Regions from separate parts of the Cobetia sp. SIMBA_158 genome, predicted to be linked through region 2. Evidence: predicted binding sites of a transcription regulator. Region 2 holds the regulator's gene; the other holds the start of a gene.
The links. Region 2 encodes PhoB, which activates phosphate uptake and scavenging genes when phosphate is short. Its sites were predicted from a motif close to TGTCATANNNNTGTCANA; they were not measured.

Region 1 (15,989 bases), on a different contig from region 2:
GTCGGTCGGGCTATTCAAAAGGCAGTGAAACGCTGCGAGCTGCCTGAGGGCGTCTTCTCCCTGATATTTGGGTCAGGACGTGAAGTGGGCCAAGCGCTAGTGAAGCACCCAGAGATTCAAGCCGTCGGGTTCACCGGCTCGCGTAGTGGTGGCACCGCCCTACTGAACCATGCCCAAGCGCGTCCGCAGCCCATCCCCGTCTATGCAGAGATGAGCTCAATCAACCCCGTCATCTTGATGCCATCGGCACTTGAATGTCGCGCCGAGTCTCTGGGCGCAGCATTTATCGCCTCGCTGAACATGGGAGCAGGACAATTTTGCACCAACCCGGGCCTTCTGATCGCCCGACGTGGGGCTTCCCTGGAGGCCTTTATCGGTGCAGCACGCCAAGCCGTAGAGCAAAGCGCCTCCCAAACGATGCTGACCCCAGGCATCCATGACGCCTATGTAAAGAGTGTCGACGCACTAAAGCGCAATGACAAGGCACGTGAAATCGCTCGTGGCACCCAAGGCGAGGCAGCGAATCAATGTCGCACTGGCTTATTTGTGACCACTGCGACAGATTTCTTGCAGGACACCTCACTACAAGCCGAAATCTTTGGCGCGACTGCGCTTATCGTAGCGTGCGACAGTGATGAGGAAATTCGAAGCGTTCTCAAAGGTCTGGAAGGCCAGCTGACAGCAACCCTTCAGATGGACGAAGCCGACTATGCTCTCGCCTCAAGCCTACTCCCGATATTGGAACGAAAAGCCGGCCGCATCCTAGCCAACGCTTGGCCAACAGGCGTAGAGGTCTGCGATGCCATGGTGCATGGCGGCCCCTATCCGGCGACATCCGATGGCCGCTCAACGTCTGTTGGCACTGCCGCCATTCAGCGCTTCCTGCGTGCGGTGTGTTATCAAGACCTCCCAGAGGTCTTGCTGTCAGATGCGCTCAAACAGGGGAACCCCCTCTCCCTGAAACGCTTGGTGAATGGCAGCCGCGAACAATGAGCTCACGTGCACTACCGGTGACAGGCCTCGCCGGTAGTGCCCCCCAGGCACACCATGTATGCCTGGGGGGAGGAGCTCAATGGGCGCACCACTCTATCTCGAGGCTTCCACGCAGCTCGACAAATAGACTTCTGGGACTCCTTGTATACAATGTGCAAACTTATATCCGATGACAGGGAGTTCCCATGGCAGCGTTCAAGACTCGAGCTCAACTCGTCGCTGACGACCTGAGAAGCCGCATCCTCAGCGGTGAGTTCAAAGGGGGAACTCAACTGCGACAGGATGCACTGGCCAGCGATTACAGTGTCAGTCGCATTCCTGTCCGCGAGGCGTTGCTCACCTTGGAAGCCGAAGGGCTTGTAGAATTCCATGCTCACCGTGGTGCTTTCACCACGGAGCTCTCCATCGCCAAGATTCGAGAATTATTTGACCTAAGAATCTTGCTGGAGACTTACGTACTCCGCCACTCTATCGATCATTTGACAGCGCAAGATTTAGATAAGGCGGAGGCAATTCTCAATAAATACGATGAGGCCTTGGACGCCCGCGGAGAGATCGATAATTGGAGCGAATACAATTTTGCTTTCCACCAAACGCTATATGCGCCCGCCAACTTGCCAGAAACGATGGCGCTGATCAGTCACCTCAATACCAAGTCCGATCGCTACATTCGTATGCAGCTGCTGTATACCCAAGAGATCGAAAAAGCAGAGCGCGAGCATCACGCACTCTTGGAATTCGCGCGCCACGGCAAGATCGAAGAGGCTTGCCACCTCTTGGAAGTCCACATCAAGGAGGCCTGCGATGGCATTATTACGCTTCTGGAGAATCGCACGCTCCCCGAGGAACGCCTCTAACCTGCCCCCCCTCGCAGCGGGGCGCTGATACGCTGTCTCGGCGGGCCCTTTCAAATAGCGAAGCCCCCCTCCTGCCGCCCCGCGCAACCCGCCGGATAGGAGGCAAACGTGCGCGATCTCTGCCCGTCCTCTTTACCGTTTTCTTATCCGGCCTTAGATGTCGAGTCCGATGCCAGCCGCTGATCATGAGTACGCTTCGCCAAGTGGACAGGGGCCGATAAAACCAGGTACCTGAGGGCCCAAGCGCATGCCTAACGGATGCGCTATCGCTTCATGAATCGCAGACGAATGCCTGCCGCCATGCTCAGTCAGGCCTGCCCAAGCCTAAACGCCCCCCCCCCGATGACTGATACGCCAATGTATCCCAGTTTCCCTTTCGCGTAGCCCACGCCTCCTGCCCCCAGCCTAGCTTCACTCACAGGCTTCTTGCTCCCCCTCACCATGCCATGATTGATACCTCCTCTGCTTGGTGGTGCGGCCAGTCACCTGGCCTTAACGGTCCAATGAGTCATCCCCCATCGGCCCGTTCGTCTTGCCACACAAGAACGGCACGACCGACGCTCCCTCAGAGACTGCGCAATATCGACGAGCATTCGAGCGACCATGATCGCCTCGTTCAAAGTCGCGCAGGCGTCTAGCCTCCTCCGCCTGCGCCGGGTGATGCGTCCCCGATGGCGCCGAGTCGGGGGCAGCTCTAGCGACACTCCCCCGACTTTAGTCACAGGGTTATTGCTCCGGACGACCCGCTAACATATATTTTATACAATCGACAAAACAACAACACAGGGCAGACATCATGGGCTCGGTAAACCGCACACACGCGGCCGTCACAGCGGGTGACGACATCACGATCGTCGGAGCAGGGATTATCGGCGTGGCCTGCGCCTTGTCACTGGCTCGCAAGGGGAAGAAAGTGACAGTCATTGACCGCCAGCTCCCCGGGTATGGCGCTTCCTGGGGGAATGCCGGTCACATGGCCACCGAGCAAGTCTTCCCGATTGCGGATGCCAGCCTACTGAAAAAAATTCCGGGCATGCTGACAGACCCCATGGGGCCCCTGCGTCTGGATTGGCGACACCTTCCCCGCGCAACCCCCTGGTTCACCCGCCTCTTGTTCAACCTGCGCGCGAGCCCTTACGCCCAGAGCGTAACGGCATTGCGGGTCCTCAATGAATCCAGTCTGAGGGCCTGGCGCGCATTGCTCTCGTCCATCGGGGCGCAGGACCTTCTCAAGGACCATGGCTCGTTCCTGATCCATGAGCATGCCAGCACCCGCCGTGATCTCATGGCCGTCCACGCCCGAATGGCCGCGCAGGGCGTGACCGTCGACCTATGGGAAGGCGCAGCGATCCGTCAACAATTGCCCGCCCTTTCCTCCCGGATACAAGGCGGCTTGTGCTTCCCGGAGACGGGCCATGTCGTCAATCCGTTCACGGTAACCGAGGCGCTCGTTCGCGCAGCGCGGCACACAGGTGTCGAATTTCAGACGCAGGAAATCGTCGGAGGCAAACTGACCTCCAGCGGCGTGGCATTGCGCACGCATGATGCGCAAACGCTGGAAGCGTCCCGGGTACTAATCGCCTGTGGCGCGCATTCCGCCGCACTGACCAAGGCCCTGACGGGCGTCAACGTCCCGCTGGATACCGAACGCGGCTATCACCTGATGCTGCCGAGAGAAGCGGACCGCCTTCCCAGCGCCGTCACATCACTCGAGCGCCGCTTCATCATGACGCCCATGCAAGATGGACTTCGCCTGGCAGGCACCGTCGAATTTGCCGGACTGAAACGACCGCCTAACATGCAACGCGCCTGGCAACTTCACAAGTTGACCGAAGGATTGTTCGAGACTCCCCTCGACACCACGAACGCCACGCCATGGATGGGCTTCCGACCGTCACTGCCAGATTCGCTCCCGATTATTGACCAAGTACACAACGGCAGAGTGCTTCTGGCCTTCGGTCATCATCACCTGGGTTTGACGCAAGCCGCGATCACCGCAGAGATGGTCGCCCACCTCGCCAGCACGCGTCAGCCTTCCCTCGCAAGTGCCCTCCCCGAGATGACGCCCTATCGGCTCACTCGCTTTTAATCGCAATAACGACAACAACGCAAAGGAGAGATCATGTCTACCACTACGGGCCCAATACGGCTGCCAACCCTCAGTGAGGTGCTGGCCGTGATGGTCGGATTCATTGCCATCATGTTCCTGAGCATCAATGTGCTCCACCTTCCCATCCAACTGGCACTCTTTGCCTCATGGTTTCTGGTCATGGCGCTGGGGCTTAGGCTCAAGGTCAGTTATGCCAGCATGCAGGAAGGCCTCATCAATGGCATTCATAACGGCATGGAGGCCGTACTGGTCTTGACCACGGTCGGGGCACTGATCGGGACATGGATCGCCGGGGGGATTGTGCCCAGCATCATCTATTACGGGCTAACGGTCATGAATCCGCAGATATTCCTGTTTGCGGCCTTCGTGATCTGCGCACTCACCTCGCTGGCCACCGGCACCTCCTTCGGGACAGTCGGGACAGCCGGGGTGGCCATGATAGGGATCGGCCACAGCTTTGGCATACCGCTGCCGCTTGTCGCCGGTGCGGTGATCTCAGGGGCCTATGTCGGTGATAAGATGTCGCCGTTGTCCGATACCACCGTCATGACCGCCTCACTGTGCAAAGTCAGCCTGATCGACCACATTCGCTCGATGATGCTCGTCAGCGCACCCGCGATCGTCATTGCCTCGATCATGTTTCTCATCGTGGGCTTCTTTTATGTGAATGGCGACGTCGATACCTCACGCGCCACCCTCGCCATGCAAGCCCTGGAAGAGCACTTCACGATCAGCCCCTGGTTGCTCTTGCCTGCCGTGGTCATCATCGCGCTGCTGACGCGTAGCTACCCGGCGATTCCAGTCATTACCTTTGGCGCACTCCTGGGGAGCGTCTGTGCCTGGTGGGTGCAAGGGATCAGCCCGGTTGAGGCGATTCAGATCGCCTATGTCGGTAACGCGATGCATTCGGATGTCGAGTTTCTCAACACCCTGCTCAATCGAGGGGGCATTGAATCCATGCTGGGAGTCGTCGTGTTGATTCTCTTCGCACTGGGGCTGGGCGGATTGATGGAGCGTATCGGAATTCTCAAAGCCATCAGTGAAGGCTTCCTACGCTGGGCCAGCACTCCTGGGCGCCTGACGCTCTCTACCATGCTGGGGGGCTTCTTCGGTAACTTCTTCGGCGGAGCAGCCTACGTCTCGTTGATTACCGCCAGCACGATTACCGAGAAAAATTACGATGACCAGGGCATCGACCGGCGTGTCCTGTCACGCAATGCCGAAGCTGGGGGGACTGTCACGACCCCGATGGTGCCCTGGACGGATGGCGGGGTCTTCATGGCGACCACGCTTGGTGTCTCCACACTGTCGTATTTGCCCTTCCTCTGGTATCACATGCTGGTCTTGGCCATCACCTTGTTGTACGGCTACGCCAACATCGCAGTATGGCGCACGACGCCTGGCGCCAATAGCTCCACGCCCCCTGCCGTGATGCCCGCGCCGCAAGCGGCAAGTTGACGCCACTCCCGCCTCTCGCATGTCCTGGCCAGCCTCCTTGAGGCTGGCCTTTTTGACGGCCATCCGCGCCGCGCCTCCCTGACCGCCGGCGGCATTGCGCCTGCCTCGGCGCTCCTCGACCGCTCACGTCTACATCACGGCCCTTATTGAAGGTGAGTCGGGGATTCAAGCGCTTGCGCACTACCGTGCAGCCGCATTTCCTTCGTCAATGCACGACAATGCCCCGACCTGGCGACAGGACGGGGCATTGTCGTAGTGAGTGGGTCACATCAGGTGTACTCACCCGCTCTGACGGGCTACTGACCGCCAGCGTTAGCGCCGAAAGACCACGCTCAGATTGTTCGCCGGCATCTCGACCACCTTGTCGAGGGTCAGGCCGTTGCGCTCCGCCTCCTCGATGACCGCCTCCAGATCACGCACGCCCCATAACGGGTTGCGGCTCTTGAGCTGCACATCAAAGCCTTCGTTGCTCGGCGCCGTGTGCTGCCCTCCCCGCTTGTAGGGACCGTAGAGATACAGCACGCCGTCCTTCGGGAGACGTCGACCGGCCTGCAACATCAGCTCGGACGTGACTCGCCATGGTGATATATGGATCAGATTGATCGCCACCAGCGCATCGCAGGCCACCTCAGGCCACTCGGCCTGCACATCCAGCGTGATCGGCACCTTCAGGTTGGGCAGTGCGGCTTCGGCGCGCCAATCCGCGATGGATTCCAAGGCACGCGGGCTGGCATCACTGGGTTGCCATTCGAGATGAAGCAATCCGTGAGCGAAATGCACCGCATGCTCGCCGCTACCACTGGCGAGTTCCAGCACCTGACGCCGCTGTGCCAGCACATCCCGCAGGACATCAAGAATCACGTCACGATTGCGGGCGACCGCTGGGCTCGCGAGACGCTGACTGTGCGCTACCTCGGCATCCTGCTGCGATGATCGCGACGTCGCGCTTGGCAAGTCATCGGGTAACTCGGGGGTGGCCATGCAGCACTCCTTTCAACAGGGCAAATGACTCAGAACGAAAAGATGGCTAGATCATAACAAAGCGCCGCACCCCTGAGGGGTGCGGCGCTTGAGCAAACAGTGATTGGATCAGGCGATTTCGGTCAAGCTGTTTGAGTCAGGCCATTACAGACGACTCCGCTAGCGGGCACGCGCCACCGTCGAACGCGCACGCCAGAAATCCAGTACCCGCAGCGGGTCGCCCACTTCATGGGCCTTGTGTTGCGCGTTGTGCGCCATGGCACGCGTCGCATCACGGTCGCCCAGCAGGCGCTCAAGGGCGGCTGTCCATTCTGCCGAGTCATCCCCCACCAACAGGCCATCGACGCCGTCCTCGATCAGATCGACATAGGGCGCCCGGCGACTGTAGATGCCCACCCCGCCCATGCGGGTGATATCGAGAAATCGCAGCCAGGAGGCGGCACGGTTGTCGGAGTTTTCCATCAAGGGCGCCAGACCGATGGCGATCCGACGCCGCGAGCAATAATCCTGAAAGGCCTCCCAGCTGACGGCCTCCATCGTCTTGAGGCGGGGAATATCGCTGAGCGCCAGCGGCAGATGGCGGCCCATCATAAGTTCCACCTCACTGTCCGAATGCCGCGTCTGGATATCGCGCAGCACTGGGGCCAGCGTGAGGATGTCCACACGATGCGCCAGAGTGCCGTGAAAGCCGATGCACCAGTCGCTCTGCTCGAGATGATGCAGATCCGGCAGCATGCCGGTCAACGGCGGCGTCAACAGGCTGACTTTGGGATGCAGACTCGCCAGAGCGGCCTCCAGCTGCTCGCTGACCACGACGACCTCATCCGCCAGCGCGAACAATCGCTGCTGCAATTGAGCCGCTTCAGCCTCAGAGCCTGCTTCAGGGGTGGAGGTATCTTGCTCCGATGGCAGCAACTCAGGCGAATACAGATGATCGACGAGGTAGCAGATACGACCGTGCTGCTCACGATGTGCTTCCAGCATCTCGATCCATTCCCGCCCCAGGCTACGCGCGATCAGCAGGCAAGCGCCGGTAAGGCGCGCTTGGGCAAGCTTGGGAGAGAACTTCCAGCGGCGGGTTTCAAAACGCTCGACACGTGTGCCTTCCTTGCGCAACGCGGCCATGGCAGGCAGGAAGAAGTAGATATCTTCCAGCGCCTGGGCTTCATCACTGAGTACGATCCAACGAGGAGTGGTCGGGAAGGCGGTCATGTCAGTCTCCTTTACTCGAGGCATTCATGGTCCCGGCACGTTCGGCGTCACCGCCAAACAAGCGCGAGCGAGAGCACACACTGACTCTGGGACGCTTACTTTGAGCTTAATGATTTCTGGGCATCACACCACTCAAATTTTGCTGATGTGTAGCGGATGTAATCAACGTGTTACCTGCGTTGGACGCCAAATCGCCGCTGGCAGCGCCCTATTGGACGGTCCAAGTCCAGAAACGACAAGGCCCGCAGGGTAAGCTGCGGGCCTTGTGGGTTGATGAATCCGATGTCGAATCGGGTCAATTGCCTTGCGTGAAGCTGACTCTCATCACGCCACGCGTATCAGTTCATGGCGGTCTTCACCGAGCGCCGTGGCGCGGCGCACATCCTCCAGTCGCTTGAGCAGGTACTGGCCATAGCCAGTCTTGCTGAGACGCTGGCCGAGCGCGAACATCTCATCGTCATCGATCCAGCCATTGCCCCAGGCGATCTCTTCCAGGCAAGCGATCTTGAGTCCCTGACGATGCTCGATGGTCTGCACGTACTGCCCCGCCTCCAGCAGGCTGTCATGCGTGCCGGTATCCAGCCAGGCGAAGCCACGCCCCAAGCGCTCGACATGTAGGTCGCCCCGCTCCAGATAGGCATTGTTGATGCAGGTGATTTCCAGCTCCCCCCGAGAGGAAGGCTTGACGCGCTTGGCGATCTCCACGACATCGTTGTCGTAGAAATAAAGGCCGGTCACCGCAAAGGGCGAACGAGGATGGGCAGGCTTTTCTTCGATGGAAAGCGCCTTGCCCTGCTCGTCGAACTCCACCACGCCAAAGCGCTCCGGATCCTGCACCAGATACCCGAAGACCGTCGCCCCCGTGGCGCGGGACGCGGCGTGCTGGAGCTGACCCGTGAAGTTGGGGCCATGGAAGATGTTATCCCCCAGCACCAGGCAGACATCATCATCACCGATGAAGTCCTCGGCGATCAGGAAAGCCTGAGCCAGCCCATCAGGGCTAGGCTGCACGGCATATTCAAAGCGAACGCCATATTGCTCGCCACTGCCCAGCAGCTGCTGATACTGCGGCAAGTCCTCAGGCGTCGAGATGATCATGATGTCCTGGATGCCGGCCAACATCAGGACCGAGGCGGGATAGAAGATCATCGGCTTGTCGTAGATAGGCAGCAACTGCTTTGAAACGCCTAACGTGATCGGGTGCAAGCGAGTGCCGGAGCCCCCCGCGAGAATGATGCCTTTCCGTGCCATGTTACGCTCCCTGTCCCTGCTGAATTTCCGCTGTCGTCGCGGATCAGTCAGTGCCTACGCTCCCTGACCCAGTGAACTGACAAGCTCACCGGGCTCCCTGACGCAGCATCTGATTCAGCTCATAGCGTAAACAGCAAGAAGGCCGCCTGCAGCATGGTTTTCGCCGCAAGATTGCGCATTTTATTGCTATTTATACTGCTTATCAAAATATCACTAAATCAATATATACAGCTCAGAGCTGGGCAAGGCAGGAGCATGATGAGACTCATGCCAAGTCACCTCAGGCAGTTGAGTCACTTCACCTCCTGCGCGTTGCCCGGATCAGATCTCGGCTCCCAGACGCTCTCCCTGGTAGCGGCCATCACGAATCCGCTGCCACCACTCAGGATTATCCAGATACCACTGAACCGTCTTGCGCAGGCCCGACTCGAAGGTCTCCCGCGGCCGCCACCCCAGATCACGCGCTATCTTGTCGGCATCAATGGCATAACGCAGATCGTGCCCGGGCCTGTCGGTCACGAAGGTGATCAGATCACTGTAGTGCGCAAGGCCTTGAGGCTTTTGCGGTACCAAGGCTTCCAACGTCTCACAGATCAGGCGAACCACGTCGATATTGCGCTGCTCGTTATGCCCGCCGATGTTGTAGCTCTCCCCCAACGGCGCCTCACACGCCACCTTGATCAAGGCACGCGCGTGGTCCTCGACATACAGCCAATCGCGCACCTGGTGGCCATTGCCATACACCGGCAGTGGCTTGCCCGCCAGGGCATTGAGGATGGTCAAAGGGATCAGCTTCTCGGGGAAGTGATAGGGGCCATAATTGTTCGAGCAGTTGGTCATCACTGTCGGTAGACCGAAGGTTCGCTGCCAGGCTCTTACCAGGTGGTCCGACCCCGCCTTGCTGGCCGAATAGGGCGAACTCGGCGCGTAGGGTGTCTGCTCCGTGAAGCCGGGGTCATCCTCAGCAAGATCACCAAACACCTCATCGGTCGAGATGTGATGGAAGCGGAACGTCTCAGCCTTGGCAGGATTCACCAATGCCAATTGCTTCCAGTAACGGCGTGACGCCTCCAGTAACCGGCAGGTGCCCATGACGTTGGTTTCGATGAAGGCCTCCGGCCCATCGATGGAGCGATCGACATGGCTCTCGGCGGCAAGGTGCATGACGATATCCGGCTGATGCACACTGAAGATTCGTGCCAGTGCCTCAGCATCACAGATATCCGCATGCTCGAAGACATAGCGCGGATGATCACTGACGGACTCCAGCGAATCCAGATTGCCCGCATAGGTCAGCTTGTCCAGGTTGACCACTTCATGAGACGTCGAATCGATCAGCTCGCGCACCACGGCAGAGCCGATGAACCCGGCTCCACCGGTAATCAGGAACTTCATGCTTCACCTCAGCCACGCACTCGGCGCAGAAAGAAAATTGAGAGTGCAGAGAATCAAGGGTCAGAGTCATGGGGCTGCCACACAACGTCCCCAGGCTCGTCCCTTGTTGTCTCTCAGATGATACGCCACCGCCCCGCCCGCCCTTGGCCGATTAGCGTGCAGTATCACAGCTGAAATTCCTCGCCCGAATGGCATACCCACATAATGAGAACCAACTTATATAGAGAGCCAGATGACTCCGTCTCCAGTATGACAGGCACAAAAAAGCCCCGAACGCGTAGCGAACGGGGCTTTTCACTCTCTCGTCCATCATGAGAGAGGCCTGGCTTGCAAGGTGGCTAAAGGATGAGCCTCAGGGCTTGATGACACGCAAAATCTGACGGCAGCAATAAAGCTCACTGACTCCTGGCGCTGTCACAACGCCCTGTCACAAGGCTCTGTCACATGAGCCCGGGTCAAAGATCCCCGTTGTCAGCAGGCACGAACCAGGAAGCCTTCTCACCTCGCGCGGCGGCCTTGCGATCATCACGCTGCCGCTCCGCTTCCAGCACACGATATTGGAGACGATTGATCCACTCGAAGCCAAATCCCGGCAAGGGGGAAAAGGGAGTCGTGCGACTCATCCCCCACAGTGCAAAGCGTGTACTGCCCTGCTCTGCTTCACCACGCCCATGCATGCCATAGGTATTGGCGATCAACAGTGTGTTGGCCTTGACGGCAAAGTGCTTGACCTCGCCTAGACCAAATCGCTCGAGATCCCCTTCATCCACACGGAAAGACCCACGCTGCGTGTATCGATTGGGGTGGTCGCGTGCAATCAGGCTCATGTGTCTTTCCCACGACAGACGCGCTGACGACATGCGCGTGGAGCCCGGGACAAACATGAAAGGCCCTTGTGCAGGTGTCACATCCTGAAGATACAGCCAGAACTTCATGGTGGGCTGGAAGGTATCCACATGCAGGGACTTCTGGGGGTCGCGCTCATGGCTTTCCAGCACGCCATTGTGAATACGCTCCAGATGCATGATGGGCTGTCGCGCATGTCCACTGCAGTAACGCATCAGGCGCCGGAATCGCTTGTCACGCATCAAGGCCTGCATTTCCGGCAAGGCTGCGACATTGTCCGGCGCCATCACACGACGACGGGTCAAGGTATCTGCCTGGCGGCACTGACGAATCTCGCCACGTGCCCCCTCAGCCTCCCTGACCAGCCGCTCATACTGCTCCGCAGGCAGAAAATCCTCCAGCAGCAGATAGCCATTCTGCTGAAAGGCCTGACGCTGTTCCCGTGGCACCCCATAGGCAAACCAGGCCTGACGTACACGCATCATCCAACGCGCGGCGCGCAAGCGCACAAGATGAAGCCCGCGACGGTTCAGCCCGGGGTTCCCCAGCACAGGATTGGCCACAAAGGACTTGGCACCTGTCAGTACCGCAAGGCCGGCAGACAATGTCTTGAGATGGCTCGACATGAAAAGGCCTCTTTACATCTCGTGAGTGCTTCTCCACTCCTGCGTCTGCGAATGACACAGGAGCCGGAAGAATCCTTCTACAATCGCTTGGTGGCAAGAGCTGGTACTGGCGGCTTATGACTGGACACGTCCGAATCAAAAACGCCGTACTGACGCAGAAAATCAAAGCTTTATATGCCTCAAAAATTTTCGATTTCACCCCAGTCTTCGGCAGCCAAAATTACCGCAGAACGTTTAGAAAGAAGATGTCTGACAACTTCTGTTACACTTTCAACGCTTGGTGAAAGTCGTAAAAATCACGAATGTTGCAAATAGGACGGTGCATGCATCAGACCATCCATGAGCAAAAACTGTTATAAGGCCGCTCAATCCTGCTGGCAATGCGCTACAAAGTCCGGTTTAGGCAGTTTTCATGCATTACTCTCGTCTGGGGCTTCCCCCCGCCGCCAGGCAGAACTTCAAGAAACCGCCCAAGGGTGCCCCCATTTGGACCGAGCCTTTGATGCCAGTGTCGGCAAGATCCGAGCTCGGGTTGCAGCGCCTGCCCACCACGTGCCAGATGGCACCCAAGACAGATGAGCCGGCGCTCGTCGCTCCGACACTCCCTCAATACCACCTTGAACAAGCCCATGCCCTCGGCCAAGCGAAAGGCCACCTCGCAACGCCAGGCCAACAACCGCACCAAACCTCAGACTTTCAAAACATCCTCTTTGACGGGTGAATTCTTTTTCAAGTCAACTGCTACTTCTTTACCGACAACACTATCAAGAAATTTTGGGGACATCCCGTAGCCCGGCCTTACACTCTTCACAGCATCCGCGGTAACCACCTCCCCAGCCTTCAGATCCTTGACGAAATATAGGGAGCGACGGAATTGAGCGTTCCCTTGCTCGCTTGACTTACGGCCATAGTCGATTTTTCCGAGTGCCTGCCAAGCAGTCTTGGTATCGCGACAAAGTGCGGCAAGCTCTGCCGGTTCAAGCGAGAAGCTGTCATCAGGGCCACCTCCGTCGCGGTCCAGGGTAAAGTGCTTCTCGATCAGGCTGGCACCCAGCGCCACACTAGTGATGGCGGTTGTATTGTCGATGGTATGGTCAGAGAGTCCAGTTACCAGGCCAAAGCGCTCGATCATGTCAGGGATAGTACGCAGATTGTAGTCTTCAGGTGGTGCCGGGTAACCGCTGACGCACTGCAGGATGGCCAATTGCTCACATCCGGCACCGCGGGCGGCGTCAACAGCCTCCTGGATCTCTTCGGCGTCGGCCATCCCGGTGGAGATGATCATCGGCTTGCCTGTCTTGGCCACATACTCGATCAACGGAAGATCTACGGCCTCGAAGGAGGCAATCTTGTAGGCCGGCGCGCCGAGTTCTTCAAGAAGATCCACAGCCGTGGTGTCGAAGGGCGAACTGAAGATGGTGATGCCCAGCTTGCGGGCGTGTTCGAAGAGCGGCTGGTGCCACTCCCAAGGCATATGCGCTTCTTCATAGAGTTCGTAGAGGGTACGTCCATCCCATAACCCCCCTTTGATCTTGAAGTCCTCACTGTCACAGTCGAGCGTGATGGTGTCAGGGCGGTAGGTCTGCAGCTTGATGGCATCTGCACCGGCCTTGGCGGCTTCCTCAATGATACGCATGGCCGTTTCCAACTTGCCGTTATGGTTGGCAGAGAGCTCAGCGATGATATAGGGAGGCTGATCGGCCGCGATACGACGGCCAGCGATTTCAATAGGGGGTAGCATCATGAGACGTCAGGCTCCTTGAAGTGCTTGCCATTCGCTGCGGAGTAAACCGAAGCCAATGACGTCGTGATAAATGTGACCATCAAAGTGATGGTCACGGAGATGAGCTTCACGGATGAAGCCCAGCCGCTCGTGAAATTTGAGTGAACGCACATTGCCGGCAAGCGCTTCACCACACAGCTTGTACAGCCCTAACTCTCCGAAGGCATGCGCTAGTGCGGCTCGTCCTAGCGCTTGGCCGCTGCCTCGCGGCGCCTGGGGAGCGAGATAGAAACCCCATATCGCACGCTGAGCCTCAACATCCTCAAGCTGAATGTTGACAAAGCCGAATGGCCGTCCTTCCGTTTCGGCCAGCAGCAAATGGCGATGTGGCTCTTGTTGGGAACGATGAAACCAGGCGCGATGCTCGGCCTCGACGATTTCATGCTGGGTATACATGAAACGACGTACCTCGGGATGGTTGCGCCATTGGCGCACCTGAGCGAGATCTGCTTCCTCAAGAGGGCGCAAGATAGTAGCCGACGGTGTCATACAGATACGTCCTCCTGCAGTATGGTATGGCAGAGAGTCATCACCCCCTCACCTGATGTCAGCTGAGCGGCGGCGTGGCTCATTGCCTGCAGGGGATGGGGCACTTGGAGGGCGGAAAGATGGTGGCACAGCCTATCGGCAAGCTGTTCCGGCCTGCCCAGACAGATCGCCGCCCCGGCTGCATCCAACGCTCGGGCAATGCCCTCCTGGTTCTCGGCCAGTATGAGCATCAGTGTGGGTAGGCCCAAGCAACAGCGCTCCCAGGAAGTGCTGCCTGCGGCGCCGATGGCGAGATCCGCTTCGGCCATGCGCCGAGCCATATCCGACACGCTGACCACCACCTCGGTGGGCCACGGCAATTCAGCAGCCGAGGTCTTGACGTCATCCAACCAAGGGGCCGTGGGGCCCATCACCACGGTGATCTCGAGTTCATCGGGAAGATGGCAAGCCTTGAGAGTGTCGAGCACCCGACCAGTAGCATTATCCTTGTCGACGCCGCCCAAGCTTATCAGCAAACGTTTGAGCCGCGGTTGCTGGCGTCGGCGAGCCTGGCTATTCCCCCGCATTTCGGCAAACTCCGATCGCAAGAGAGCAAACCGGGGGCCGGCCAGCACCTGGCAAGCTGCTGGCACCAGACCAATATAATCCTCGGCCGCACGACCCTGATTCTGATCGAGCAACACATCAGCGTGATGATGGCGGTCGGCCAAATCGTCAATGACCAGCAGCCGGGTAACGGGATTCGCCTTGGCTTCCGCCAGTACGGTCGATTCCCAGCGGGCATCAAGAGCGTAATGATCCACTACCAGCCAGTCCGGGGCCAATTGCATTATCAGGGGAAGACAGACCTCGGCGTCATGCTCCCAGGTAGTACCCAGCCAATGGGCATGATCGGGCTGGGTATCATCCACCTGTACGGCGCCTACCTGACTCACACCGGGCAAGCGATGAGCAGTAAAACCCTGCGCCTCGATCACCGAGATCAGGTGGCCCTGATGCTCACAACAGAGGAAGTGACAGTCGGCGCCCTGCGTCCTGAGGGCATCGGCAAGAGTCAGGCAGCGCATCACATGCCCAGTACCGATCTCGATCGAAGCATCGGCGCGAAAAACCACTACAGGGGCGGCTGCCTGATTCCCTTCAGCACTCATACTTGATCCTCTGGCCTCTTGGAGAGTTCAGCCTGCCAGGTTCGGAACAGCCACTCGGCACGCTGCCAATCTTCCGGCGTATCGATATCCTGCACGCGATGACGAGGGAGCTTCACCGGCACTGTACGCTGGCTGAAGATCGACATCCCGGCCAACCACGCTTCAGCCCTGCCCCAGTAGAACTGTCCGGCATCGTGCCACGCTTCCTCGAGGTCCTGCGAGCGGGTGGTGAAGTGCTCTGGCTGGAACATCTCCACGCGCCCTTCGTCCGTCAGACGAAGGGCGCGCTGAATGGGGAAGGCGTAGCTCGTCACCGAAAAGGCGTAGTCCACGTCTCCGCCCTGCAGCGCCGAGAAACCTGACTTCAGATCTTCTGCCTGCACAAAGGGCGCAGTAGCGTAGAGGCAGCACACTGCTTGCGGTGCTTCGCCCTGAGACTGAAGCCAGTCGATAGCGTGAGCGATGACCGGCACGGTGCCTGTATAGTCGTCAGCGAGTTGAGCCGGACGCCGAAAGGGTGCTTCGGCGCCAAGCGCAATAGCCATGGCGGCTATCTCATCATCATCGGTGGAGACAAGGACTCTGTCGAAGCAGCCGCTTGCCAAGGCCGCCTCAATCGACCAGGCGATCATGGGCTTGCCGCCAAACTCGCGAATGTTCTTGCGCGGGATGCGTTTACTGCCACCCCGAGCAGGAATGACCGCAATGGCCTGCAATTCTGTCGGCTCTGTCATGGGGCCTCCAAGGCTCGTGCCAAGGCCGTCACCACCTCGTCCTGCTGGACATCGGTCATGTTGGGATAGAGCGGCAGGCTGATCGCTTCGGCGTAGTAGGCTT
Region 2 (15,989 bases):
GCAGGAAGGCACGCGGCGAGGGCTTGAGCAGAAAGGCCACCGCACTGTCGCTATCGGCGAAGCGCAGCTCAAGCTCGGTATCCACCGGCAGGCCACTGCCCGTGCTGACGCCCGCGTGGGACATGCGGTAGTGACGCGCGATGCTCATGTCTTCGGTCGCGACACCCCAGTCCAGCGGACGCTTTTCCAGCTCGGCACGAAATTCGGGGTCGCGCTTGAAGGCCCGCTTGAGCAGCAGACCCAGCACCCACAGCAATATCTTGAGCTTCATGGTGTCATTCCTTGAATCGCGAAGCGTCGGTCACGCAGGCCATATGAAAATGCCACCGGCCCCGCAGGGCGGAACCGGTGGCATCAGCATGACAGCCGACAGGGCTTTTGATGACGACGATTGAAAGCCATGGCGACAGCCACCCCGGGTCTGCGCTGAAGCACGAGCCGAGGTTACTTGGTCACTGCATCCTTCAACGACTTGCCGGGTTTGAAGGCAACGGTCTTGCTGGCCGGAATGGTCAGCGGCTTGCCTGTCTGAGGATTCTTGCCGGTACGCGCCGCACGCTGGCGCACGGTGAATGACCCGAAACCGATCAGTGAGACGTCATTGCCTTTGGCCACGGTATGAGTGATCTCGTCGAGAATCACGTTCAGTACCTGACTGGCCTTGTCCTTGGATAGATCCGCACGCTCGGCGATGGCCGCAGCGAGTTCTGGCTTGCGCATGAAAAGCCCTCCTGGTTTGGCATTCTGCACGGGCGGCCAAGCCGCCGTTTCCATTGTTGTTCTTGCACTTGCTAGCGGTGGCGTATGGCGGCGACGCAATCCGCTCCCGGCAAGCTTTGCCGTATCAAACCTGTCGATGGCAGCAACCTGTCAGACGACGCTCGCTGAGCAGCATGTCTGACGGAGCATTCACTATCGTGCCTGACCGCGCTGGCAGCAAGGGATTTACGACCATCGATCATGGCATCGCCTAGCCTAGCAACGGCGGCGCCTGCCGCGCTAGCTCGACTTTCCTGCGAACGGCGGCGCCTGTCAACGCATATCCAATCAAGCGTTCGTTCATATCCAGTGCACGCGCTTCGAGGTCATCGCCTTCACCGGTGATTTCCCAGCGCGCCACGGCCGAACGCGGCGGATAGGCCACCACCGGCAAGACCGGTGTCTTGACCAGCACCGGCCACGCCTTCCAGTCGAGTACGCTCGGCTCACCACACAGGTTGGCCGCCAGGGTGCGCGCGGCCATCTGCAGCGGCTGGACATACATGGCATTGACGCCCTCGACGCTGGCGCAATCGCCCAGCGCCCAGATATGCGGCTGGGAGGTGGCCAGGTGGCGGTCGACACGGATGCCGTCGCCGCCGGCGCTCAGGCCCGCGGCCTGCGCCAGACGAATGCGCGGCGCCAGCCCGGTGGCCAGCAGAACCACGGAGCCCGTCAGGCGACGACCGCTCTGCAGGCGCACCTCGACCGGCGCGGCCTGACGCTCGGCCTCCTCGCCCGAGCTGGCGGCGATGGTCTCGACCATCTCGCCCTGGCGACGCGTCACACCGAGCCCATCCAGCGCCGCGCCCAGACGCTGCCCCAGTGCTTGCGGCAGCAGCCCATCCAGCGGAGTTTCCTCCGGCGCGACCAGCGTGACGCGGTGGCCGGCGGCCGTCAGATCATTGGCGTATTCACAGCCGACCAGTCCGGCACCGACAATCACCACGTGCCCGTCTTCCCCACGCTCGCGGGCCTTCGCCAGCGTCGCGCAGAAGGCCGCATAGTCGTCGAGATCATTGATGCTCTGCACGCGTGAGGCCACTTCCGCGGCGACGGGGAAGGGACGACGCGGCGCGGCGCCGAGTGCCAGCACCAGCTCGTCATAGGCCAGACACTCCTCGCCCAGCCATAGCTGGCGGGCATCACCGTCGATGGCAGTGACGCGTTGATGGGTACGCAGCTCGGCATTCAGCTCGTCCACCAGCGCCACCGGCGCCTGACGCGACAGATCGGTGGCCGACATCTTCTTGGCGAAGGCGGTGGACAGCATGGGCTTGGCGTAATCGTGGCCGCTGTCCTGGCTGATGAGGATCAGCCGGCTGTCCTTGTCACGCGCACGCAGCGCGCGCGCCAGACCAATGCCCGCCATGCCGGTACCAATGATGACAAGGGTGCGAGGGTCGCGCATGGCACCATCTCCTGAGATCGATCCGAGGGAAGCGCTGATGAAAGAGCGCCAGCAGCGTCCGTCATGAACGCCGATGAATGCGCCCAGCATACCAGCCCGCCAGCAGTGCAGGCATGCCTGAGCGGGAGGCCTTGCCGCCCGGCCATGCTAGACTCGCCATTTCGTCATCCTGACAGGGAATTCACCGTGGTCCGATGCCCAGCAGGCGAGCCTCATCGCGCAGCGCTCACGCCACAGACCTCCACCTGTGAGGCGCCTCATTCGTCAACCGAGACTCTATGCCAGCCTGCGCCTCGCTGGCCTTCGCACATGCGCGCCGCACCCGCTGCTTCGGCGGCGGTGCGCCGCCATTGGCAGCCGGCTGCCACGCTGCAAGGTGTCATGCCGGCCGGCTGGTGGGCGTGGCTCTCCTCGACGGACTCGCTGACCCAGCGTCTTGCCAGCGCCATGCAGCAGCAGGATGAACGCGATGGCCAGCCAATCCAGGGCCTGCGCGTGCGCCTGCTGCTGCAGGACACCGGCCCCGCGCGGCTGGATGAGGCACGCCTGCTGGGCATCGGCTCACGCCGGCATGTCTGGCGGCGCGAAGTGGCGCTCTGTCATGGCGATACGCCATGGGTGATCGCACGCTCGCTGGCGGCGCTGGACCTGACCCACGGTCATCGCCTCTCGACGCTGGGTGAGCGCTCGCTGGGCCATTGGCTGTTTCGCCAGCCCGACCTGACCCGCAGCGCCATCGATGTCAGCCGTGCCCCGCTGGTGCTTTCGAGCCCCAGGCCGCTGGCCCGCACCACCAGCCTGTGGATGCGCCGCTCGATGTTCTCGCATGGTCGCTTCAAGGTGCTGGTGCAGGAGGGCTTCACACCGGCCTTCCAGCACGCGCTGCAGCTGGCCTGAGCCTTGCGCCCGACTGGCCTCGTTTCCCTCTCTTCCCTTGCCCACTACCACCCGCCCAGGAGCCCCGATGACCGCGTCATCCACTTCCGCCGCTTCGCGTCCTTCCAGACTGGCCGACTACCTCGCCCTGACACGGCTGGACCGCCCCATCGGCACCTGGCTGCTGATGTGGCCGACCCTGTGGGCACTGTGGCTGGCGGCAGATGGCATTCCCGAGCGCACGACCCTGCTGATCTTCATCGCCGGGGTCTATCTGATGCGCGCCGCCGGCTGCGTCATCAACGACTACGCCGACCGCCATTGGGACAAGCATGTCGAGCGCACGCGAGACCGGCCGCTGACCTCGGGTCGCATCTCGGAGCGCGAGGCGCTGACGCTGTTCGGGGGGCTGGTCGCGGCCGCCTTCGTGCTGGTGTGCTTCACCAACCTGACCACGGTGCTGCTGTCGATCGTCGCCGTGCTGCTGGCGGCCAGCTATCCGTTCATGAAGCGCTTCCATCATCTGCCCCAGGTGGTGCTGGGCGCCGCCTTCGGCTGGGCGATTCCGATGGCCTTCGCCGCGACGCTGGAGGAGGTACCGACCTACGGCTGGTGGCTGTTCGCTGCCAATCTGATGTGGACGGTGGCCTACGACACCGCCTATGCGATGGTCGATCGCAACGACGACCTCAAGGTGGGCATCAAGTCCACCGCCGTGCTGTTCGGGCGTGCCGACAAGCTGATGATCGGTCTGTTGCAGCTGGGCATGCTGGCGGTGTTGATCGGCATCGGCCTGCAGCTGGTGCTAGGCATCTTCTACTGGCTGGGGCTGGCCGCCGCCGCCGTCACCTTCGTCTGGCAGCAACGTCTGATCCGGGAGCGTGAGCGTGCGCCCTGCTTCCAGGCCTTCCTCAACAATCATTGGACGGGTCTGCTGATCTTCGCCGGTATCGCCCTGGCGACCTGGCCGATGAGCTGACGCCTGCATAAACATTAGTATTATTTAATTTAAAGCGACCCCTGCCCTCTGTTGCTCCCCAGCCCACGGTTCATGCCTGCCTGCCGCGCCTCCAAGGTGGCTGGCAGGCTTGCGTGCAAGCTGCCATGCTGGCAGTTGTCATCTCGTTGTCATATAAGCGGGTTGTAATCGTCATCGACTTGTCATTCTGGCGCGTGCGCCGACTGCTGCATGGGATCTAGCGATGAGCTCCAAGACCGTACTGATTGTCGACGATGAATCCTCGATTCGCGAGATGATCGCCGTTGCCCTCGAAATGGCGGATTACCGCGTGCTGGAGGCAGACAATGCCCAGGACGCCCACGCCATCGTCGTCGATGAAAAGCCCGATCTGCTGTTGCTGGACTGGATGATGCCGGGTACCAGTGGCCTGGAGCTCGCGCGGCGTCTCAAGCGTGACGAGACCACCTCGGAGCTGCCGATCATCCTGTTGACCGCCAAGGGCGAGGAAGACAACAAGATTCAAGGCCTGGAAGCCGGTGCCGACGACTACATCACCAAGCCCTTCTCGCCGCGCGAGCTGGTCGCCCGTCTCAAGGCCGTGCTGCGTCGCACCACTCCCAAGGGGGTCGAGGAGGCGGTGGAAGTCGAGGGCCTGATGCTCGACCCGGCCAGCCACCGCGTCACCGCCCATGGCAACTCGCTGGATGTCGGCCCGACCGAATATCGCCTGCTGCAGTTCTTCATGACGCATCAGGAGCGTGCCTACACGCGCAGTCAGCTGCTCGATCAGGTATGGGGCGGCAACGTCTATGTCGAGGAGCGCACCGTGGACGTGCACATCCGTCGCCTGCGCAAGGCGCTGGGCACAGGCCATCAGCATCTGATCCAGACCGTCCGCGGCACCGGTTACCGCTTCAGCGCTCAGGCCTGAGGGATTCATGCGCTATTGGACCAACGAGCTATGGCGCCTCGGCTACCTTGCCGGTGGCTTCGGCCTGATCGGTGGCCTGCTGGGCCATCTGGGCTGGGGCCTGGCGCTGGGTCTTTCGCTGTATCTGTTCGTCCATCTCAAGCACTTGAAGAGCCTCTACACCTGGCTGATCACCAATCCCCATGAAGAGCCGCCGCCCGGCGATGGCGTCTGGGGAGACCTGCTCGATCGTCTCTACCGCTACCAGAAGGGCCAGCGTCAGGCTCAGGAGCGACTGCGCAGCATCCTCAACCGTATCCAGGAATCCTCCGAGGCCATGCGCGACGGCCTGGTGATGCTGGACAACCACGGTGACATGGAATGGTGGAACAGCGCTGCCGAGCAGCTGGTCGGCCTCAAGGCCAGCCACGACCGCGGCCAGCACATCACCAACTATCTGCGTGACCCCGTCTTCATCGACTACTTCAATCGGCTGGCCTACCGCGAGCCGCTGACGCTCCAGTCGCCGCTGTCTGACAACCTGACGCTGCAGATCTCCATCACCCTGTTCGGTGACAACGAGCGTCTGGTCATGCTGCGTGACGTCACCCGCCTCTATCGTCTGGAAGAGATGCGCCGCGACTTCGTGGCCAATGTCTCCCATGAGCTGCGCACGCCGCTGACGGTACTGGCCGGCTATCTCGAGACCTACTCCGATTACGCCGATGACCTGCCACCGCGCTGGCAGCGTGGACTGGGCCAGATGCAGAGCCAGACCGACCGCATGCAGCACCTGGTCGAGGACCTGCTGACCCTGTCACGCCTGGAAACCGACGAGCTGTCCGACAATGGTCGCTGCATCGACATGAGCGCCCTGCTCGGCCATATCCGCGACGACGCCGAAGGCCTGTCCCAGGGGCGCCACACCTTCTCCATCGAAGCCGATGCCAGCCTGTCACTGCGCGGTGAGGAGCAGGAACTGCGCAGCGCGATCTCGAATCTGGTCTTCAATGCGGTGCGCTACACCCCCGAAGACTGCCATATCACCCTGCGCTGGAAGGCGGATGACCAGGGCCTGCTGGTCGAGGTGGAAGATGACGGGGATGGCATCGACCCGGTGCACCTGCCGCGCCTGACCGAGCGCTTCTACCGCATCGACAAGGGCCGCAGCACCGCCACGGGAGGCACCGGCCTCGGGCTTGCCATCGTCAAGCATGTGCTGATTCGCCATCAGGGCCATCTGGAGATCGACAGCCACCCCGGCGAGGGTGCGCGCTTCCGCTGTCACTTCCCCGACGAGCGCGCCTGTCAGGCAAGCGCTCCCCAGGCCAGCAGTGCGCTAGCCCAGTGATGGGCTGATTCCGTGATGATCTGACCCGGACGCCAGCCCAACGCAGAACGCCCCGCAGCCACCTCGAAAGGAGGCGACTGCGGGGCGTTTCGTTTGGTCAATCAGACGACACTGCGGCTATTTCAGCGACGTGCCAACCTAGCGACGAGTCAGTTCAGCGACAAGCCAGCTCTGCGACAGGCTGTCTCAACGACGCGGCGCCGGCAACTGACGGTAGTGGCTCTGCCACATCAGTACCGCCCCGGCGACGGCGCCCGGGATGAACAGCAGATTGGCCAGCGGCACCAGCGTCATGACGAACACCGCGGCGCCGAAGGTCAGTGAGGGCCACCAGCGCGCCTTGAGGCGCTGCTTCATGTCACCGAAGCTGACCTGATGGTTGTCCATCGGGTAGTCGAGGTACTGGATCGACATGCTCCAGGCCGAGAACAGCCCCCACAACAGCGGCGAGAGCAGGTTCAGGCCCGGGATGAAGCCGATGATGAACAGCGCGATCATGCGCGGGATGAAGTAGCCCAGCTTGGCCATTTCACGCCCCAGCGAGTCGACGCCGATCTTCATCAGGCCGCGATCATCATCGATCAGGGTGCCATCCAGACGGTGCTCGACCTTCTCGGCCAGAATGCCGTAGAAGGGCGCGGCGATCAGGTTGGTCACCAGGCTGAAGGTGAAGAACACCACCAGCAACAGACTCACCACCAGCACCGGCCAGATCAACCAGCTGAGCCAGTCCAGCCACGCCGGTACCTTGAGCATCCAGTAATCGATCCAGCCACCGAACTGGTTGAACAATACCCACAGCGTGATGCTGTAGAGCACCAGGTTGATCGCCAGCGGTACGAATACGAAGCGGCGCAGCCCGGGGGTATAGACCATGCGGGTCCCGCGGACCAGCGCCGATACGGCATCAATCATGCGACGTCCTCGTCATCTCAAAAGAACCGGCCAGCCAGCGGGCTGACCGGAGCCACACCCTAGCACTCCCGCCTGCGCGGCGCAGCTGTCGGCCGCCTGACATCGCTCGCGCTCCCACGACGCAATCGCCCCGCGGCCTGCCGGTGGGCAGGTGCGGGGCGAAAGAGGCGACACAGGGGCAGAGAAGCGCGTCAGCTCACTTCTTGTCCAGGTCCTGCGGCTTCAGGTCATGGGTATCGGTGTGACGCACGTCCACGCCCTTGACCAGGAAGATGACGTACTCGGCCAGGTTGTCGGCGTGGTCACCGATGCGCTCCAGCGCACGCAGAATCCACATCACGTTGAGCACCGGCGTGATCTGGCGCGCGTCTTCCATCATGAAGGTCATCAGCGAGCGCATCGCGCTCTGATATTCCAGATCCACCGAGGCATCTTCACGCAGCACCTTGAGGGCAAGGTCGGTATCGAAGCGCGCGAAGGCCGTCAGGGAGTCACGCACCATGCTGCGCACGTGCTGGCTGAGATGACGCACCTCGACCATGCCGCGCGGGCTCTGGCCATTCTCGACCAGCGAGATGGCATTGCGTGCGATCTTGCTCGATTCATCACCGATACGTTCGAGATCGGAGGTGGCGCGGATGACGGCCAGCACCAGGCGCAGGTCGGAGGCCGCCGGCTGACGGCGGGCCAGCACCCGGGTGCACTCGTCATCGATCTTGAGCTGCATGTCGTTGACAGCCTTGTCGTTGTCGCGCACCCGCGTGGCGGTTTCACTGTCGCCTTCCAGCAATGCCGTGACGGCATCCTGCAGCTGCTTCTCTACCAGTCCGCCCATGGCCAGCAGGTGTGTCTTCAGTGCATCCAGCTCGTGATTGAACTGCTCTGAGATATGCTTGCCGTGCGAATCGCTGGTGATATCCATTTCCCTCTCCCGGAAAGTCGCCCACCGAGTCAGGGGGCGTGACATGAATGACGTGACAAGTATGGCCCACTACTGACTGACACAGCGGGCTCCCCCTCAGCATGCCGACACTTGATTGCAGTTATGTTTCACCCATGGCGCAAAGGCGGTATCTGGCCGCCATCGTCAGCAATATCAGGGCGAAAAGGCTACCTGGCTGCACGTTCGCGCATGAGAGCGCTAACCGAAACGCCCCGTGATGTAGTCTTCCGTCTGGCGGCGCCGCGGGTTGGTGAACAGCTGATCGGTCGGGGCGAATTCCACCAGGCGGCCCTCATGCAGGAAGGCGGTATCGTCTGACACCCGCGCGGCCTGCTGCATGTTATGCGTGACGATGATCAGCGTCAGGCGCGAGCGCAGCGATCGGATCAGCTCCTCGATCTTGAGGGTCGAGATGGGGTCCAGCGCCGAGGCCGGTTCATCCAGCAGCAGCACCTCCGGCTCGACCGCCAGTGTCCGCGCGATCACCAGCCGCTGTTGCTGGCCACCCGAGAGCCCCAGCGCGCTGTCGTGCAGGCGGTCCTTCACTTCTTCCCACAGCGCCGCGGAGCGCAGGCAGGATTCGACCTTGTCATCGAGGTGGCGCTTGTCATTCTCGCCGACCAGCCGCAGCCCGAAGGCCACGTTCTCGTAGACCGACATCGGAAAGGGATTTGGCGTCTGGAAGACCATGCCTATCCGGCGGCGCAGCATCGGCACGTCCACGCCGCGCGCATGAATGTCCTCGCCCTCGAGCAGTACCTTGCCGGAAAGACGTGACTGTTCGTCGAGATCGGTCATGCGATTGAAGGTACGCAACAGACTCGACTTGCCGCAGCCGGAAGGGCCGATGAAGGCCGTCACGCGCTTGCGTGCGATCTGCAGGCTGACATCCTCCAGTGCGCGTCGCGTCTGGTTCTCCTTGCCGACACGTGCCTGATAATCGAGGCTCAGGTGGCGGGTTTCCAGGCAGATGTCCTCAGCCGGCCGCGCAGGCGTCTCCTGAAGAAACAACTGGGGCTTGGGCTGTTCAGAGTCACGCCTCATTCGGTGGCTCCCTTGTAACGTTGTGCCAGCATGTGACGCAGGCGAATGGCACTCAGATTGAGGCATAGAATCACGACCACCAGCACCAGCGCGGTCGCGTAGACCAGCGGCCGACTGCTGAAGGCATCGCTGCTCTGGAAGGCCAGATCATAGACCTGATGCCCCAGATGCATGAATTTGCGGTCCAGATGCAGCCACGGGAAGCTGTCATCCAGCGGCAGGTCCGGGGCCAGCTTGACCACTCCGACCAGCATCAGCGGCGCGACTTCACCCGCCGCACGCGCCACGGCCAGAATCAGCCCCGTCATCAGCGCCGGCGAGGCCGCCGGAATCACCACGCGCTTGAGCGTTTCCAGACGTGTCGCCCCCAGCGCCAGCGCGCCTTCGCGCAGACGACGCGGCACGCGCGCCAGCCCCTCTTCCGTGGCGACGATCACCACCGGCAAGGTCAGCAGGGCCAGCGTCAGCGAGGCCCACAGAATGCCGCCGGTCCCGAAGGTCGGCGTCGGCAGCCGCTCGGAATAGAACAGCTCGTCAATTCCGGCGCCCAGCCCATAGACGAAGAAGCCGAGACCGAACACGCCGTAGACGATGGAGGGCACCCCGGCCAGGTTGCGCAGCGCGATGCGCGTCAGGCGCGTCAGGCGCCCCTGATGGGCCACCTCGTGCAGATAGAGCGCCGCCATCACGCCGAAGGGCATCACCATGATCGACATCAGCACCACCATCAGTACGGTGCCGAAGATGGCGGGCCAGACGCCACCGAAGCCCTCGGTAGGCGCGCCGGCCACGAAGTCGCGGAAACGCTTGAACGTCATCATCAGCCGGCCGCTGAAGCCCATCGCATTGGGCCGCCAGGCATTGCGGATATCATCGAGCGCGATGCGGCCTTCGTAGCCGCCATTGCCGCCCAGCAGCAACTGACCGCCCGCCAGGGCATCACGCAGGGCACTCAGCTGACCTTCACGCTCGATGAAGGCGCTGCGCACCTCTTCCAACTCCTCCTGCATCTCCTGCTCGAGCTCAGCATCCTCATGAGTCTGCGCCGCTGCACCGTCAGCAGTGGCGCTGCGCCGGGATTCGAGCGACTGCTGCAACGCCTGATAGCGACTGCTCAAGACTTCACTGTCCAGGCGTAGCGCCTGCAGCTGACGGCGCTCGCTCTCGATCATCTTCAGGCGGGAAAACAGTGGCTCGGCGTCCTCGGACAAGGGCCGTGCAGGCCCGTCGCCGACATCGGGCGTGTGGTCCATCTCCCCCGTCATCGGGTCACTCAGCGCCCGTGGCATGCCGTAGAGAGTGCGGCCATCGCGCATTTCAAGCATCAGCGCCTGGCTGGGGAAGGTCATCCTGTCGAGCAGCGTCTCCGGCAGCCACTGCCAGCTGGCCGCGGCCCCGTCACGTGAGGATGTCTGCAGCAACCACCATTGCTGGCGAGCGTCATCCCCCTCACCCGAGGCGACACGGCGCACCTCCTCGTGCATCAGCTCGCCGAGCAGATGGCGATTGTCGGCCGCCGGCTCACCGCGCGTGGTAGTCAGGGCCGTGGGACTCTGGCCCGGCTGTGCCGTCAGCTCCACCTCGACCAGCCGTGAGGGCCAGAAATGACTGAAGGAGCCCACCACCAGCAGGCTGAGCAGGCCCAGCACCAGCACCAGCGAGACACTGACCGCCATGGCATTCAGCCAGCCCCACGGGCCGCCGTCGCGCCAGTAGCGCTGCAGGCGCCCGACCAGCGGCTCGCGCGGGCGCAGCAATGAGGAGCTGGCGCGATTGGTGTCAGGGTGACTCATCCCCAGCTCCCCTGATTGGGCGGCGTGAAGCGCTGTCGCAGCACTTCCGCCAGCGTGTTGACCACGAAGGTGAAGACGAACAATGCCAGGGCAGCGAGGAACAACAAGCGGTAGTGGCTGCTGCCGACCTCGGCCTCCGGCAGCTCGATGGCCAGGGTCGCGGCCAGTGAGCGCAGGCCCTCGAACAGGCTGGCATCCACCAGCGGCGTATTGCCGGCCACCATCAGCACGATCATCGTCTCACCGACGGCGCGCCCCATGCCGATCATCATCGCCGAGAACAGCCCGACGGCGGCGGCAGGCAGGATGACGCGGCGCAGACTCTGCCATGGCGTCGCGCCAAGCGCCGCGGAGCCGGCGGCCAGACCGCGCGGCACCGACGAGAGGGCGTCCTCGCTGAGCGTGAACAGGGTCGGCATCACCGCCAGCCCCAGCGCCATGCCGGTCACCAGGGTGTTGCGCTGGGCGTAATCGATGCCGTAGTGGCTGAACAGCCACTGACGGAGGTCGCCGTCGAACCACCACTGCTCGACCTGGCCGGCGATGGTCACATCCAGCCACAGCAGCACGAACAGCAGCGGCAACAGCCCGAAGGCCGCCATGTTTTCCGGCAGCAGATTGCGCCATATGCGCGGCGACAGGGTCCACAGGAAGCCGGCCACCATGGTGCCCAGCGGAATCAGGACCAGCCCCAGCAACACCGCCATCAGCTCACGCTCGACGAAGGGCGCGACCACCAGGGCGGCGATGAAGCCGATCACCACGGTCGGCAGTGCCTCCATCATCTCCAGCAGCGGCTTGATGCGGGAACGCTGGCGCGGCGCCATGAAGCAGGCGACATGGATGGCACAGCCGAGCCCCAACGGCACGGCAAACAGCAGCCCCACCAGCGCCGCCTTGAGCGTGCCCCACATGATGGGCACCAGCGACAGACGGGGTTCGTGGGTACCGGTGCTCTCCAGCTGCCAGATCCACTCCGGCGCTGCGCGCCCCTCATACCAGACCTTGCCGAAGATGGCGTCGAGCCCGACGGCCTGATGAGGATCGTGTATCGCAAGCCCGGCATAGGCCTTGCCGAGCGCCCCCAGCGGCGCGTCCTGAGCGAGCTGCCCGGGCAGCCTTGCTTCCCGGGCCGCCGACGCCAGCAAGCGGCGGTCATCACTGTCAAATTCCAGCGCCACGCCTGCCGCGACCCGAGAGGCATCCAGCCAGTCCAGCACCTGACGGCGACGCTCGCTGGTGGCCAGATAGAGGCCAAGGCGGCCGTTGGCGTCCAACGCGGCAAAGCCGAGGCTGTGATGGGCGGCCGCCATCGTCACCACCGGCGCCGACAGGCCACTGTCAAAGACGCCGGCCTTGACCAGCGGCTGCGCGTGCGCCGGCAACAGGTAATGGGTCAGGCCACCTGCGGCGTCTCCGACGATCAGGCTTCTACCGCCACGCAGGACGCTGATCGCGGTGATCGCCGGCGATGACGCGGAGGCAGAAGAGCTCACAGCGTGATGTGCCAGCTTGCGCGCCAGCGGCTTGGTTCCGGTGGAGGCCTCGCTCAGTTGCCACTGGGTGAAGCCATCGCGGTCAGCGGTGACCAGCAGACGCCCCTGCTGCGAAGACAGCCTGGCCGTGCCCGGCAACCACTGCTGCTGCCACTCGGAGAGCGGAGTCTGGCTTGCTGCATCGTCCTCCAGCGCGCCTGCGGAGGCGTGTGGAGATGACAAGGCCAGACGCGCCAGCCACAGGCCATCGCCCTCCTCGTACGGAATGCGCAGCCACAGCTGGTCACGGCTGAGCACCAGGCTTGCCTGGCGGCGCTCAAGCCCTGCGGGAACCTCGATGGCACTGCCGCGCAGGCGAACGCCAGCGGCGGACTGCTGAACCACCTGCAGGCGATCATCCGCGAGCCAGACACCTGCCAGCGGCGAGGTGCGCGAATCCGCCGTCGAATCATCACTGGCCAGCACGGGAGGCAGCCCGTCACGCGCGGCAAGCGGCATGTCAGGCAAGGCGCTCAGCCAGTCAGGATCGGCCAGCCAGTCAAGGTCGGTCTGAGCGGCAGGCATCTGCTGGTCGCTCGCTTGCTGTTCGAGCGCCTGCTGAGGAAGCGACGTGACGCTGGCGGGCTTGAGCAGCGGCCACGACACGCTGACCAGATAGGCCAGCATCACGACGACGATGACCATCACGCCCAGCCCGGCCGCTGTCAGCCACAGACTGGCAAGACGGTCATGCCGCAGACGACGACGCTGCATTCGGGAGGCATCAACTGCCGACATGAAATATCACCACGAAAGGATTCGCGCCCTGGAGTGTCGACTCCGCAGACGCATGAAGCGGGTATGGCACCGAGATTATGTCCAAGTGATGACAGAGAGATGACAAAGGCGAATCAAAGGGCATCCACATCCTCCAGCCCCAATTGCTGACGCCAGTGCAGCAGCTGCTTTTCCGGCAGTGGCACATAGCCATCGCGCAGGATGGCCTGCTGGCCCTGACGCGACATGATCAATGACAGGAAGGCCTGCTCCAGCGCCGGGAGCGGCTCGTCAGGCACGCGATTGACGTAGATATACAGCGCGCGGGTCAGCGGATAGCGGCCATCGCGAATGCTGGCCCGGCTCGGGAAGACGGCGTGGCCACCCGCCTCACGGCTGACGGACAGCTGCTTCACCAGCGGCGAAGAGGTGCTGAAGCTGGCATAGCCGATGCCATTGGGCGAGGAGCCCACCGCACCGATGATGGAGGCCGAGCCCGGCTGTTCGCTGACATCGAGGCGGAAGTCGCCATCGCACAGCGCGATACGGCGGAAGGCGCCGTAGGTGCCCGAGGTGGCACTGCGCCCGAAGCGCGTGATCTGGCGGTCATTCCACTCATCACTCAGCCCGAGCTGGCCCCAGCGATTGGCCGCCTGGCCACCACAGTTGTGCGTGGCGGAGAAGATGGCATCCAGCTGCGCGATGCTGATCTCCTCCAGCGGATTGCTGCGATGCACGATGATGCCCATCGCATCCAGCGCCACGGGCACCCCCAACGGCGGATAGCCGAATTCACGCGTGAAGTCCTGACGCTCCTGATCGCTCATCGGACGCGACATCAGCCCGATGCGGGTGGTGCCGGCGATCAATGCCGGCGGTGCCGTCGAGGAGCCCGCGGCCTGCAGCTGCACGCGCACCCCCGGATGATAGCGGCGCAGCTGGGCAGCCCAGCGCGTCACCAGCACCGACAGGGTATCCGAGCCCACCGCCGTCAGGTTGCCCACCACCCCGGACACCGGGCGATATTCGGGCACCTTGTCGGCCAGTGCCGGAGCCGAGAGCGTCGAGAGCCCCAGCAGGCAGGCAAGCGACATCAGCCGCAACGACGGCAGCCCTGAGCGCAGGCGGGGCGCGCATGAGGAGGGCATGCGTGAGGAGGACGCGGATGACCCGCGACGCGACGCGAACACGGCGCGAAAGCCTGAACGGACAAGCGACCCGACGGAAACTGACATGGCGACTTCCCACCAGAGAATGAACAAGATGACGATGCGACACGGAGCTGGCCGCTGCTTGCCACGCCCGTGGTGACGGGCAGGCGACGGTGGAACAAGGCGGCCCATGCAGCATGGCGAAAGACAGCGAGTATCCGTCATTGCTGCGTTGAGTAACGATACTCCATGCTGCAGCGCAAAAAATCTCCTGACAGTCCCTTGTCAGTGAGGACAGTGCTTTGTCCGCCGGAGTAGGATACAGGAGATGATGAAGCCGCTGCGGCTCATCCGCCATGGTCTGCGTCGCGCTGATGCTATCGATGGCACCCGGTGACTTTCTTCGGCGATTGCCGAAGTGCCCTGTATAAGGCCCCCTGTACAAGGCAGCGCCCTGCGCCAAAAGACGCACCTTTTCAGACGCAAGGGTGCAGAAATGAAATGACCATTTTATAACAACAAGATAGCGAGTCATGACATGCAAGCTCTGGATGATATCCCGACGCCGAACGGCACACTGACGCTCAAATTGATCGCCCAACGCCAGGACACCAATCTCTATGGCGACATCAGCGGCGGCTGGCTGATGCACCGCATGGACGAGGCCTGCGAGCTGGCCGCCGGGCGCGTCGCCCACGGTCGCACTGCCACCGTGGCCGTCGAAGGCCTCGATTTCCTGTCGCCGGTGCGTATCGGCTCGGTGGTCAATATCTTCACTCAGGTGGCCGAGGTCGGGCGCAGTTCGATCAGGCTCTCCGTCGAGGTCTGGATCCGCCCGCCGCAGGAGCGCAATCAACACGCACTGACCAAGGTGACCGAAGCCTGCTACGTGATGGTGGCACTCGATGACAATGGCCGCATCCGTGCCGTACCGGAGCAGGCCAGCACCGCCATCATCGAGGAGCAGGACTGATCCTGAGCAGGACTGAGCCTGGCGCCTCGCCTCTCTTCCTGTCAGCCACACGCCAAGAAAAAGCCGCCCTCGAGGGCGGCTTTTTCGTCAACAATCAGTCACGCAGTCAGGCAGTCAGGCAGACAGTGCGGCAGGCAGTCCGAAAGAGACTCGCTCAGGCTTCGCCGAGCACCCGACCACGCGCATCCAGATAGGCCTGCTCACCGATACGCGACCAGGGGGCGACCTGCTGCTGGAAGGCGCGGTAGGACTCATAGACGCGCCTGGCGTCCTCATCCTTGGCGATGAACTCGTCCAGCACCTCGTTGGAGGCATCGAACAGCGCTGCATAGACGTCCTGGGGGAATTCACGCAGCTCTACACCGTGCTCCTCGACCAGCGAGGTCAGCGCGGTGGCGTTGCGCAGCGCGAATTCATCCACCATGGCGTGATTGGCGATTCTGGCCGCCTGGATCACCACCTGCTGCAGGTCTTCCGGCAATGCCTGCCAAGCCTCGAGATTGACGGTGCCTTCGAGGATGGCGGAAGGCTCGTTCCAGGCCGGCGAGTAGTAATACTTGGCCACCTGATGCAGGCCGAAGGCCAGATCATTGTAGGGGCCGACCCAGTCGGTGGCATCGATCACGCCGGTTTCCATCGCGGTGAAGATC

Region 1: a site for PhoB is predicted at 7,769-7,786, ahead of R2R70_RS05405 (glycosyltransferase family 1 protein). Genes of this name have one in related genera too.

What each region holds. Positions count from the first base shown of each region.
Region 1 covers NZ_JAWJYL010000002.1:323,659-339,647, forward strand. Annotated here, with positions in the region: gene R2R70_RS05380 (aldehyde dehydrogenase (NADP(+))) at 1-993, shown strand, start outside; gene R2R70_RS05385 (GntR family transcriptional regulator) at 1,179-1,850, shown strand; gene R2R70_RS05390 (FAD-dependent oxidoreductase) at 2,611-3,939, shown strand; gene nhaC (Na+/H+ antiporter NhaC) at 3,973-5,418, shown strand; gene R2R70_RS05400 (DUF938 domain-containing protein) at 5,731-6,399, opposite strand; gene R2R70_RS05405 (glycosyltransferase family 1 protein) at 6,559-7,611, opposite strand; gene rfbA (glucose-1-phosphate thymidylyltransferase RfbA) at 7,936-8,862, opposite strand; gene rfbB (dTDP-glucose 4,6-dehydratase) at 9,184-10,257, opposite strand; gene R2R70_RS05420 (phytanoyl-CoA dioxygenase family protein) at 10,713-11,729, opposite strand; gene pseI (pseudaminic acid synthase) at 12,418-13,473, opposite strand; gene pseH (UDP-4-amino-4,6-dideoxy-N-acetyl-beta-L-altrosamine N-acetyltransferase) at 13,480-14,001, opposite strand; gene pseG (UDP-2,4-diacetamido-2,4,6-trideoxy-beta-L-altropyranose hydrolase) at 13,998-15,152, opposite strand; gene pseF (pseudaminic acid cytidylyltransferase) at 15,149-15,886, opposite strand; gene pseC (UDP-4-amino-4,6-dideoxy-N-acetyl-beta-L-altrosamine transaminase) at 15,883-15,989, opposite strand, start outside.
Region 2 covers NZ_JAWJYL010000005.1:256,531-272,519, reverse strand. Annotated here, with positions in the region: gene R2R70_RS10555 (hypothetical protein) at 1-271, opposite strand, end outside; gene R2R70_RS10550 (HU family DNA-binding protein) at 445-720, opposite strand; gene R2R70_RS10545 (NAD(P)/FAD-dependent oxidoreductase) at 971-2,170, opposite strand; gene R2R70_RS10540 (chorismate--pyruvate lyase family protein) at 2,480-3,067, shown strand; gene ubiA (4-hydroxybenzoate octaprenyltransferase) at 3,135-4,025, shown strand; gene phoB (phosphate regulon transcriptional regulator PhoB) at 4,249-4,938, shown strand; gene phoR (phosphate regulon sensor histidine kinase PhoR) at 4,946-6,268, shown strand; gene cysZ (sulfate transporter CysZ) at 6,455-7,183, opposite strand; gene phoU (phosphate signaling complex protein PhoU) at 7,380-8,105, opposite strand; gene pstB (phosphate ABC transporter ATP-binding protein PstB) at 8,325-9,170, opposite strand; gene pstA (phosphate ABC transporter permease PstA) at 9,167-10,963, opposite strand; gene R2R70_RS10500 (ABC transporter permease subunit) at 10,960-13,236, opposite strand; gene R2R70_RS10495 (PstS family phosphate ABC transporter substrate-binding protein) at 13,350-14,450, opposite strand; gene R2R70_RS10490 (acyl-CoA thioesterase) at 14,905-15,339, shown strand; gene R2R70_RS10485 (TRAP transporter substrate-binding protein) at 15,494-15,989, opposite strand, start outside.